DNA from 2 places in the Mycolicibacterium rutilum genome. Region 1 is predicted to be linked to the other one. Evidence: riboswitches for the same ligand, from Rfam matches in the RefSeq annotation. Region 1 holds a riboswitch; the other holds the start of a gene.
The links. A riboswitch is a leader RNA that binds a small molecule or an ion and turns the genes downstream of it on or off. The one in region 1 is predicted to bind guanidine.
Positions count from the first base shown of each region.

Region 2: linked by a shared signal. The riboswitch ahead of BLW81_RS02595 (agmatinase family protein) and the one ahead of BLW81_RS28130 (DMT family transporter) in region 1 are both predicted to bind guanidine.

Region 1 is NZ_LT629971.1:5,787,696-5,792,106, reverse strand. It holds gene trpS (tryptophan--tRNA ligase) at 1-884, shown strand, start outside; gene yhjD (inner membrane protein YhjD) at 902-1,933, shown strand; gene BLW81_RS28130 (DMT family transporter) at 1,930-2,244, opposite strand; guanidine-III (ykkC-III) riboswitch at 2,256-2,324, opposite strand; gene BLW81_RS28125 (NAD(P)H-dependent flavin oxidoreductase) at 2,360-3,322, shown strand; gene BLW81_RS28120 (D-alanyl-D-alanine carboxypeptidase family protein) at 3,314-4,411, opposite strand, start outside.
Region 2 is NZ_LT629971.1:525,923-530,333, forward strand. It holds gene BLW81_RS02580 (DUF2505 domain-containing protein) at 1-6, shown strand, start outside; gene BLW81_RS02585 (class I SAM-dependent methyltransferase) at 55-837, shown strand; gene BLW81_RS02590 (high affinity choline transporter 1) at 803-2,338, opposite strand; guanidine-I (ykkC/yxkD leader) riboswitch at 2,363-2,466, opposite strand; guanidine-III (ykkC-III) riboswitch at 2,585-2,650, shown strand; gene BLW81_RS02595 (agmatinase family protein) at 2,661-3,812, shown strand; gene BLW81_RS02600 (carbon-nitrogen hydrolase family protein) at 3,841-4,411, shown strand, end outside.

The DNA of each region.
Region 1 (4,411 bases):
TGGTCGACCTGCACGCGATCACGATCCCGCAGGACCCCCAACAACTGCGGCGTCGCACGCTGGCCACCGCCGCGCAGTACCTGGCGCTGGGCATCGACCCCGGCCGGGCGACCATCTTCGTCCAGAGCCACGTCCCCGAGCACACCGAACTCGCTTGGGTGCTGGGCTGTTTCACCGGTTTCGGCCAGGCCTCGCGGATGACCCAGTTCAAGGACAAGTCGCAGAAGGAGGGCAGCGAGGCCACCACGGTCGGGTTGTTCACCTATCCGGTGCTGATGGCCGCCGACGTGCTGCTCTACGACACCGACGTGGTGCCGGTCGGCGAGGACCAGCGCCAGCACCTCGAGTTGGCCCGCGACGTCGCCCAGCGGGTGAACTCCCGGTTCCCGGACACGTTCGTCGTCCCGGAGCCGATGATCCCGAAGGTCACCGCCAAGATCTACGACCTGCAGGACCCGACGGCGAAGATGAGCAAGTCGGCGGCCACCGAGGCCGGACTGATCAGCCTGCTCGACGATCCGAAGGTGTCGGCCAAGAAGATCCGTTCGGCGGTCACCGACAGCGAGCGCGAAGTGCGCTACGACCCCGACGCCAAACCCGGGGTGTCCAACCTGCTGACCATCCAGTCGGCGGTGACCGGCACGCCGATCGACAAGCTCGTCGAGGGCTACGCCGGACGCGGATACGGCGACCTGAAGTCCGACACCGCCGACGCCGTCGTCGAGTTCGTCACCCCCATCAAGACCCGTGTCGACGAACTGCTCGCCGACACGGCCGAACTGGAGTCGGTGCTGGCGGTCGGCGCCGAACGCGCCCGCGACGTGTCTGCCGGCACGTTGAAGCGGGTATATGACCGGATGGGATTCCTGCCGCCGCGCGGCTGACCCTCGGGAGGCTAGGCATGACACCTCCGGCCGAGCCGGACAAACCGGGTTTCGTGGACCGGCTGCGCGCGCGGTACGGCTGGTTCGACCACGTCATGCGCGCCCAGGGCCGCTACAACGACAGCAAGGGCGACTTCTACGCCGCGGGCATCACCTACTTCACGATCTTCGCGCTGTTCCCGCTGCTGATGGTCGGCTTCGCGGTCGCCGGCTTCGTGCTGGCCAGCCAGCCCGACCTGCTCGCCGAACTGCAGGAGCGGATCCGGGCGGCGGTGTCCGGCGACTTCGCCACCCAGCTCGTCGAGCTGATGGACTCGGCGATCGAGTCACGCACTTCCGTCGGCGTCATCGGGCTGCTCACCGCCGGATGGGCCGGGCTGGGCTGGATGGCCAACCTGCGCGAGGCGCTCAGCCAGATGTGGGGTCTGCAGCGGCGCGAGACGGCGGGGTTCGTGCGCACCAAGCTCTCGGACCTCACCGCGATCGTCGGCCTGCTCCTCGCGATCGCGGCGACCATCGCGCTGACCGTGCTGAGCAGTTCCGGGCTGGCCCGAAGCGTCGTCGAATGGGTTGGGCTGGGCGAAGTTCCGGGTGTGAGCATCGTGCTGCGGATGATCTCGCTGGCGATGTCGGTCGCGGTGTCGTGGGTGCTGTTCACCTGGATCATTGCGCGCCTGCCCCGCGAGTCGATCAGCTTCCGGTCGGCGATCCGCGCCGGGCTGCTCGCGGCGGTCGCGTTCGAGGTGTTCAAACAGGTCGCGTCGATCTACCTGCGGTCGGTGGTGACCGGCCCCGCGGGGGCGACGTTCGGCCCGGTGCTGGGCCTGATGGTGTTCGCCTACATCACCGCGCGCCTCATCCTGTTCGCCACCGCGTGGGCCGCGACGACGATCGAGAACATGGAAGCTGCGCCGGTGCTGCCGCCGAACGCGGCCACGATCACCCCGCGCGTCGAGGTCCGCGAAGGTCTGGGCGTGGCCGGTGCGTTGACCGCCGCGACCGTCGGTGCCGTTGGCGCACTGGGTCTTTCACGACTGCGCCGTCGCTAGCTGCTCACTTGCAGGCCGACGACGCAGCCGACGATGCCGAGCATCAGCACGACCTTGATCAGCGACACGGTCTCCGCGCCGGTCGCCAGCGAGTAGAGCACCGTCAGCGCCGCACCGATGCCTACCCACACCGCGTAGCCGGTGCCGACGGGCAGGTCGCGCAGCGCGATGCCCAACCCGGCCATCGAGATCACCGCCGCCACCACGAAGACCACGATCGGGACCGGGCGGGTGAAGCCTTCGGACTTGCTCAACGCGACCGCCCAGACCGCCTCGAACGCCCCCGAGATGATCAGAATCAGCCAAGCCATCAGACGCCTCCATCGCAACCGTCTTGTCGCTGGCCGGGTACGGTGCGCCTCGTCCGGATCGCCGGAACCACAGGCGATCACCATCCACGTTAACAAAGGCGTAACGTCGCGCCCTGTGCCGTTGAACACGTCGTGGTCGTCGCAGATGGGGCTGTCCGCGCCGATCGTCAACGCCCCCATGGGTGGTGCGGCCGGCGGGCGGCTGGCTGCGGCGGTGTCACGCGCGGGCGGCCTCGGCATGATCGGCATGGGCAGCTCGGCCACCGCCGCAGCGCTGGCCGCCGAGCTCCCGCACGTGGCCGGGCTCGAGCGGCCGTTCGGCATCGGTCTCGTGCACTGGGTGGCGGTGAACCATCCCGACCTGCTCGATCTCGCGCTGTCGGCCGGGCCCGCGCTGCTGTCGGTCAGCTTCGGCGACGACTGGTCCTGGGTCCGCCGGGCGCACGACGCCGGAGTGGCGGTGGCCGCGCAGATCGCCGACGTGGCCGAAGCGCGGCGGGCGGCCGACGCCGGTGCGGACGTGGTGGTGGCGCGCGGTGCCGAGGGCGGCGGCCACGGCCGGCCCCGGATGGCGACCCTGCCGCTGCTGGCCGAGGTGCTCGACTCCGTGGACGTGCCGGTGTTGGCGGCGGGCGGTATCGCGTCGGCGCGCGGGCTGGCCGCGGTGCTGGCCGCCGGAGCAGCGGGCGCGTGGCTGGGCACCGCGTTCACCGCATGCCCGGAGGCGTTGACGTCGGCGGCGGCGCGGTACGAGCTGCTGGCCGCGCCCGGTGACGCGACCACGACCACCCGCGCGTTCGACGTCGCGCTGCAATACCCGTGGCCCGCAACGCTTCCCGAGCGGGTGTTGCGCAACGAATTCGTCGACCGCTACGACGGCCGCGAGGACGCGATCGGCGCGGACGCGCGCGCGGCCCTCGCCGACGCGGTCGAGGCGGGCGACTACCGCGTCGCACCCGTCAATGCCGGGCAGGGCGTCGGCATGCTCCGCGAACCCCGGTCGGCGGCCGACGTGATCGACGCGCTGTGCGCGGGCGCCGAACAGCTGCTGCGCCGGTGGGCCGAGGACTTACGCTGAGCGCCGGTTCAGCGAGCGGGCGCCCATGATGAGCAAGAACACGATCACGCTGCCCACGACCGCGACTCCCACCCGCACCGGCATCGCGTCGACCTCCGGCAGCAGCGGCGCGGCGTTGACCGCCGGGTTCGCACCGTCGGCGGTCGGCTTCTGGCCGAGCAGCCCCGGATCGGGCTCGATCAGCGTGCCTACCTTGGTGCCGGGCGGCGTCGCGAACCCGTAGTCGAGCAGATGCGCCGCCTGCTCCCACGGCGCGATCGGCTGACGGGTGCCCTTGAGCAGCACCGCCACCAGCCGGCGGCCGTCGCGTTCGGCGGCGCCGACGAACGTCTGGCCGGCGTCGTCGGTGTAACCGGTCTTGCCGCCCATCGCGCCCGGATAGTTCAGCAGCAGCTTGTTGTCGTTCTCGATCGGGTAGCCGACGTCCCCGCGGCCCGGGAAGTCGAACGACCTGGTGGCCACGATATCGGTGAAGATCGGGTTCTGCCAGGCGTAGCGGTAGAACAGCGCCATGTCGTAGGCCGACGTGCTCATGCCCGGCCCGTCCAGACCCGAGGGCGTCGCGACCCGGGTGTCGAGGCCGCCGAGCTTGCGGGCCAGATCGTTGAGCTTGGTCAGCGTGGCGTCCCAGCCGCCGAGCTGACGAGCCAGCGCGAACGCGGCGTCGTTGCCCGAGTACATCAGCAGCCCGTGTAGCAGGTCGTTGATCGAGTAGTGACCGTTCTCGCCGACCCCGACCTTCGTGCCCTCCTGGGCGGAGTCCTCGGCGGTCCCGGGAACGACCTTGTGGATCGGCAACTCCTTGATCGCCTGCATCGCCACCAGCACCTTGACGATGCTGGCCGGGCGGTGCCTACCGTGCGGGTCCTTCGCCGCGATGACGTCACCGCTGTCCAGGTCGGCGACCACCCACGCCTCGGCCGACACGTCGCCAGGCACCGGCGGTGTGCCGGGCGCGGTGATCACGCCGCACCCGCTGAGCGCGTCGCCGCCCATCGGCTTGGCGGGCACCGGCAGCGGCGCCGGCGGCGCCTCCCCGGGCTTGGGTTCCTCGGAGGCGTCGACGGCGGGCGGCGTCACCTCGCGGTA
Region 2 (4,411 bases), 730 kb from region 1:
CACTGAGCGGCGTGGGGCCCCGGCGGTAGGCGCACCGGAACTTAGACTCGGGCCATGAGCGGGCCCATCGGTCAGCTGACCCGGGGCACCACCGGATACAACCGGTTGCGCCGCAGCGATCGCTGGCTCGTGCATGCACCACGGGTCCGCTCCGCACTCGTCTCGGCCGCCGACCCGCTCGTCGTCGACCTCGGTTACGGCGCCCTACCGGTCACCACGCTGGAACTGGCCGCCCGGCTTCGCGTGGTGCGCAACGACATCCGGGTCGTCGGCCTGGAGATCGACCCGCACCGCGTGCAGTCCGCGCGCGCCGCCGCCCCCGCCGGCGTCGAATTCGGTTTGGGCGGTTTCGAATTGGCCGGCATGCGTCCGGTCCTGGTGCGGGCGTTCAACGTGCTGCGCCAGTATCCCGTCGAAGAGGTGGCCGGCGCGTGGTCGACGATGCAGCGGCAGCTGGCTCCCGGCGGGCTGATCGTCGACGGCACCTGCGACGAGGTCGGCAGGCGCTGCTGCTGGCTGCTGCTCGACGGCGACGGGCCCGTCAGCCTGACGCTGGCCTGCGACCCGTTCGCGATCGAGCGCCCCTCCGACCTCGCCGAGCGGTTACCGAAGGTGCTGATCCACCACAACGTCGACGGCCAACCGGTGCACGCACTGCTGGCCGCGGCCGACCGGGCGTGGGCCAGCGTCGCCGGTCACGGTGTGTTCGGCCCGCGGATCCGCTGGCGTGCGATGCTGGAGTTGTTGCGCGACAACGGTTTCCCTGTCGCTCCGGCGCGTCGCAGGATGCGCGACGGCGTTCTCACCGTGCCGTGGTCGGCTGTGGCTCCGGTGTGAGTGCGCGCTCTTCCACGGCGGTCTCGTCGAGCGCGTCGTCGAGATCCCGCGCCACCTGGATGTCGAGCCCGCGAAGCTGGGCGGGCCGCGTCAACAGCGACACCGTGACGTAGGTCGTGATGGCGGCGGCGAACGCGATGAACGTCGGCCACCCGTCGAAGCTCGCAGGCACGAAATCGTTGGCGATGTAGAGGATCGTGTTGTCGACGCCGTAGATCGTCGGGGTCAGCACGAACAACACCAGCCGCACCACCAGGCCCACCGAGATCGCCGCGAGCGCCGCCGCCGTGGTGCCGCGCCGCCACACCAGGCCGAGGATGAACGGCACCACCAGACACGCCAGCAGCAGGTCGAAGGCCAGGGTCAGCAGGATCCCGGTCTGCTTGACGTAGATCGCGAACGCGATCGAGAACACCGTCATCGGCACCATCGCGATGCGGGTGGCGCGCAGCAGCGGATCGCGCTGACCGGGCACGTGCACCCGGCGGATGCCGCCGAGGTTGCGCACGCAGACGTTGGAGATCGCCAGGATCGCGCCGTTGGCGGTGCTCATCGACGCGCCGACCAGACCGCACAGCACGATCACGGTCAGCACCGTCGGGGCGTACTCACCGAGCAGCACAAAAAGCACTGGGCCGTCCAGTTCTTCGGGCAGGAACGACTTGGCCGCCAGCACCACCAGGCCGAACGGCACACAGATCGCGACCGTGCCCGCGGCGGCCATGAAGCAGGCGCGCCGGGCGGTGGCAGGCGATTTCGCGGCGAACACGCGCTGCATGAAGTCGATGGCGACGATGTCGCCGATGCCCAACGCGATCAGCGTCGCCCAGTTGATCACCGCGCCCTGCGCCGGATCCGACAACTGGCCCATCGCGAACGGACCTGTCCCGTCGGCGATCTCGAACGTATGGGTGGAGGCCAGCCAGACGATCAGGCCGATCGCGCCGACCAGGATCAGCGACATCTGGATGATTGCGGTGTAGGCGTCGGCGATCAGCCCGCCGGTGCCGGTGTAGGCGACCGCGATCGCCGCGATCAGCACGACGCCCAGCCAGTACGGCATGCCGAGGAAGTAGTTGAACAGGAACCCGCCCGCCACCAGGTTGCCGGCCACCAGCATGCAGAACGCGACGGCCAGCAGCGCCGAGGCGCCGACCTCCACCGACCGGCCGAACCGCAGCCGGTAGTAGTCGGGGAACGAGGTCAGCCCCATCCGGTTCATCGGCCTGGCGAAGAACAGTCCGGTCAGCGTCAGGCACAGCGCCAGCCCCAGCGGCAGGCTCGCGCCCGCCCAGAAGCCGAATTCGTATGCCAGGTCGGTGTTTCCTAGGGTGGCGTTGGTGTCGACCGCCGACCCCATCAGGGCGCCGCCGACCAACCAGTACGGCAGCATGCGGCCACCGACGAGGAAGTTGGCGCTGTCGCCCTCGATCCGTTTGGACACGTAGAAGCCGACGAGCACGACAACCGCGATGCTGACGGCAACACCGAGAAGGATCATGTGGAGCTCCCTATGCGCGATGGAGTCTCCCGGGCTTTTCTCCCGCCGTGGAACGGACGCCGCAGTCCGCCTGCGCCTCTCGGACCAGACCCGCGTCGCAACGCGGCGGAACCCTAGGCGCGCCTCACAGCCTGAGCGTGAGTCGTCGACCAGACAAACCCCGCGGCGTTACGGCCGACCGCGCGCAGTGTTAACGAATTGTTTCGATTCGAGTAGCGCAGCGACCGATTCGGACAAACAATGACCGCAGGAGCCGGTAACGGCTTCCCGGACGAGGTGCGTCGTACCCGGTCAGCGACAAGACGGCGCGTAAGGAGCACCCGTGACCGACGAGAAACCCGACTATCAACTGCCCAACGCCGAGGGCGCCTGGGCCCAGCAGGCCGAGGCGCGGCTGTCCGACCGTCGCGAACGCGAGGAGATCGAACGCAGCCTGACCTACGGGCTCGAGGCCGCACCGACCATCAACGACCGCCGCATCTCGACGTTCGTGCGTGGCGAGCTCCCCCATTTCGCCGGGGAGCGCGGCACTTTCCTCAAGTGTCCGTTCGTCGAGGACGTCAACCAGGTCGACGACGCCGAGGTGGCGATCTTCGGCGTGCCGCTCGATGCCGGCGCGACCTACCGGCCGGGAACCCGGTTCGGGCCGCAGGGAATTCGGCGCTCCACCAACCTGTTCGGCACCTACAACTACGAGTCGGGCGTGGATCTGCGCGAGCAGCTCAACATGGTCGACATCGGTGACGTGTTCACCATCCCCGGCAACCTGGAGAAGTCGTTCGATCAGATCAGCCAGGCGATGGCGCACGTCGCGAGCAAGGGCGTCATGCCGATCGTGCTCGGCGGTGACCATTCGATCGGCTTCCCCACCATCCGCGGGCTGGCCCCGTACATGGACGGCAACGTCGGGATCATCCACTTCGACCGGCACGTCGACACCCAGGAGACCGACCTCGACGAGCGGATGCACACCACCCCGTGGTTCCACGCGACCAACATCAAGAACGCTCCCGCCACCAACCTCGTGCAGATCGGCATCGGCGGCTGGCAGGCGCCGCGCGCCGGGGTGAAGGTCGGTCGGGAGCGCAAGTCGACGGTGATCACGGTCGGCGACGTGGAGCGCGTCGGGGTGGAGAAGATCGCCGAGATGGCGCTGGAGATCGCGTGGAAGGACGCCAAGGCGGTGTACCTGTCCTTCGACATCGACGTGATCGACGCCGGCTTCGTGCCCGGCACCGGCTGGCCCGAGCCGGGCGGTCTGCTGCCCCGCGAGGCGCTCAACCTGGTCAAGATGATCTCCGAGCCGGGCCTGGCGGGTATCGAGGTCGTCGAGTGCTCGCCGCCCTACGACTGGGCCGAGCAGACCGCGCTGATGAGTTCGCGGGTGATCCTCGACAGCCTCGCCGCCCAGGTGCGCTCGGGCAAGCTCGGCAAGAAGGCGGCGGCGCTGCCCCGGCCCGCGTGGGGGCCGTAAACCGTCACCGGGTCGTAGGCTGGGCGGCATGCGGATTGCCATGGCGCAGATCCTGAGCGGAACCGATCCGAGGGCCAACCTCGGGCTGGTCGAGAACTACACCCGCCGCGCCGCCGACGCCGGCGCCCGGATGGTGCTGTTCCCGGAGGCCACGATGTGCCGGTTCGGGGTGCCGCTCGCCCCGGTGGCCGAGCCGGTCGACGGGCCGTGGGCCGACGGGGTGCGCGCGATCGCCGAGCGCGCGGGCGTGGTCGTCGTCGCGGGGATGTTCACGCCGTCGGACGACGGCCGCGTCCTCAACACCCTGATCGCGACCGGCGACGGCGTCGACGCGCACTACGACAAGATCCACCTCTACGACGCGTTCGGGTTCCAGGAGTCCAAGACCGTCGCGCCGGGCCGCGAACCGGTGCTGATCGACGTCGACGGGGTCCGCGTCGGGTTGACGTTGTGCTACGACGTGCGCTTTCCCGAGCTGTACGTCGAGCTGGCCGAGCGCGGGGCCGAGCTGATCACCGTGCACGCCTCGTGGGGCAGCGGGCCCGGCAAGCTCGACCAGTGGACGTTGCTGGCCCGGGCGCGCGCGATCGATACGACGG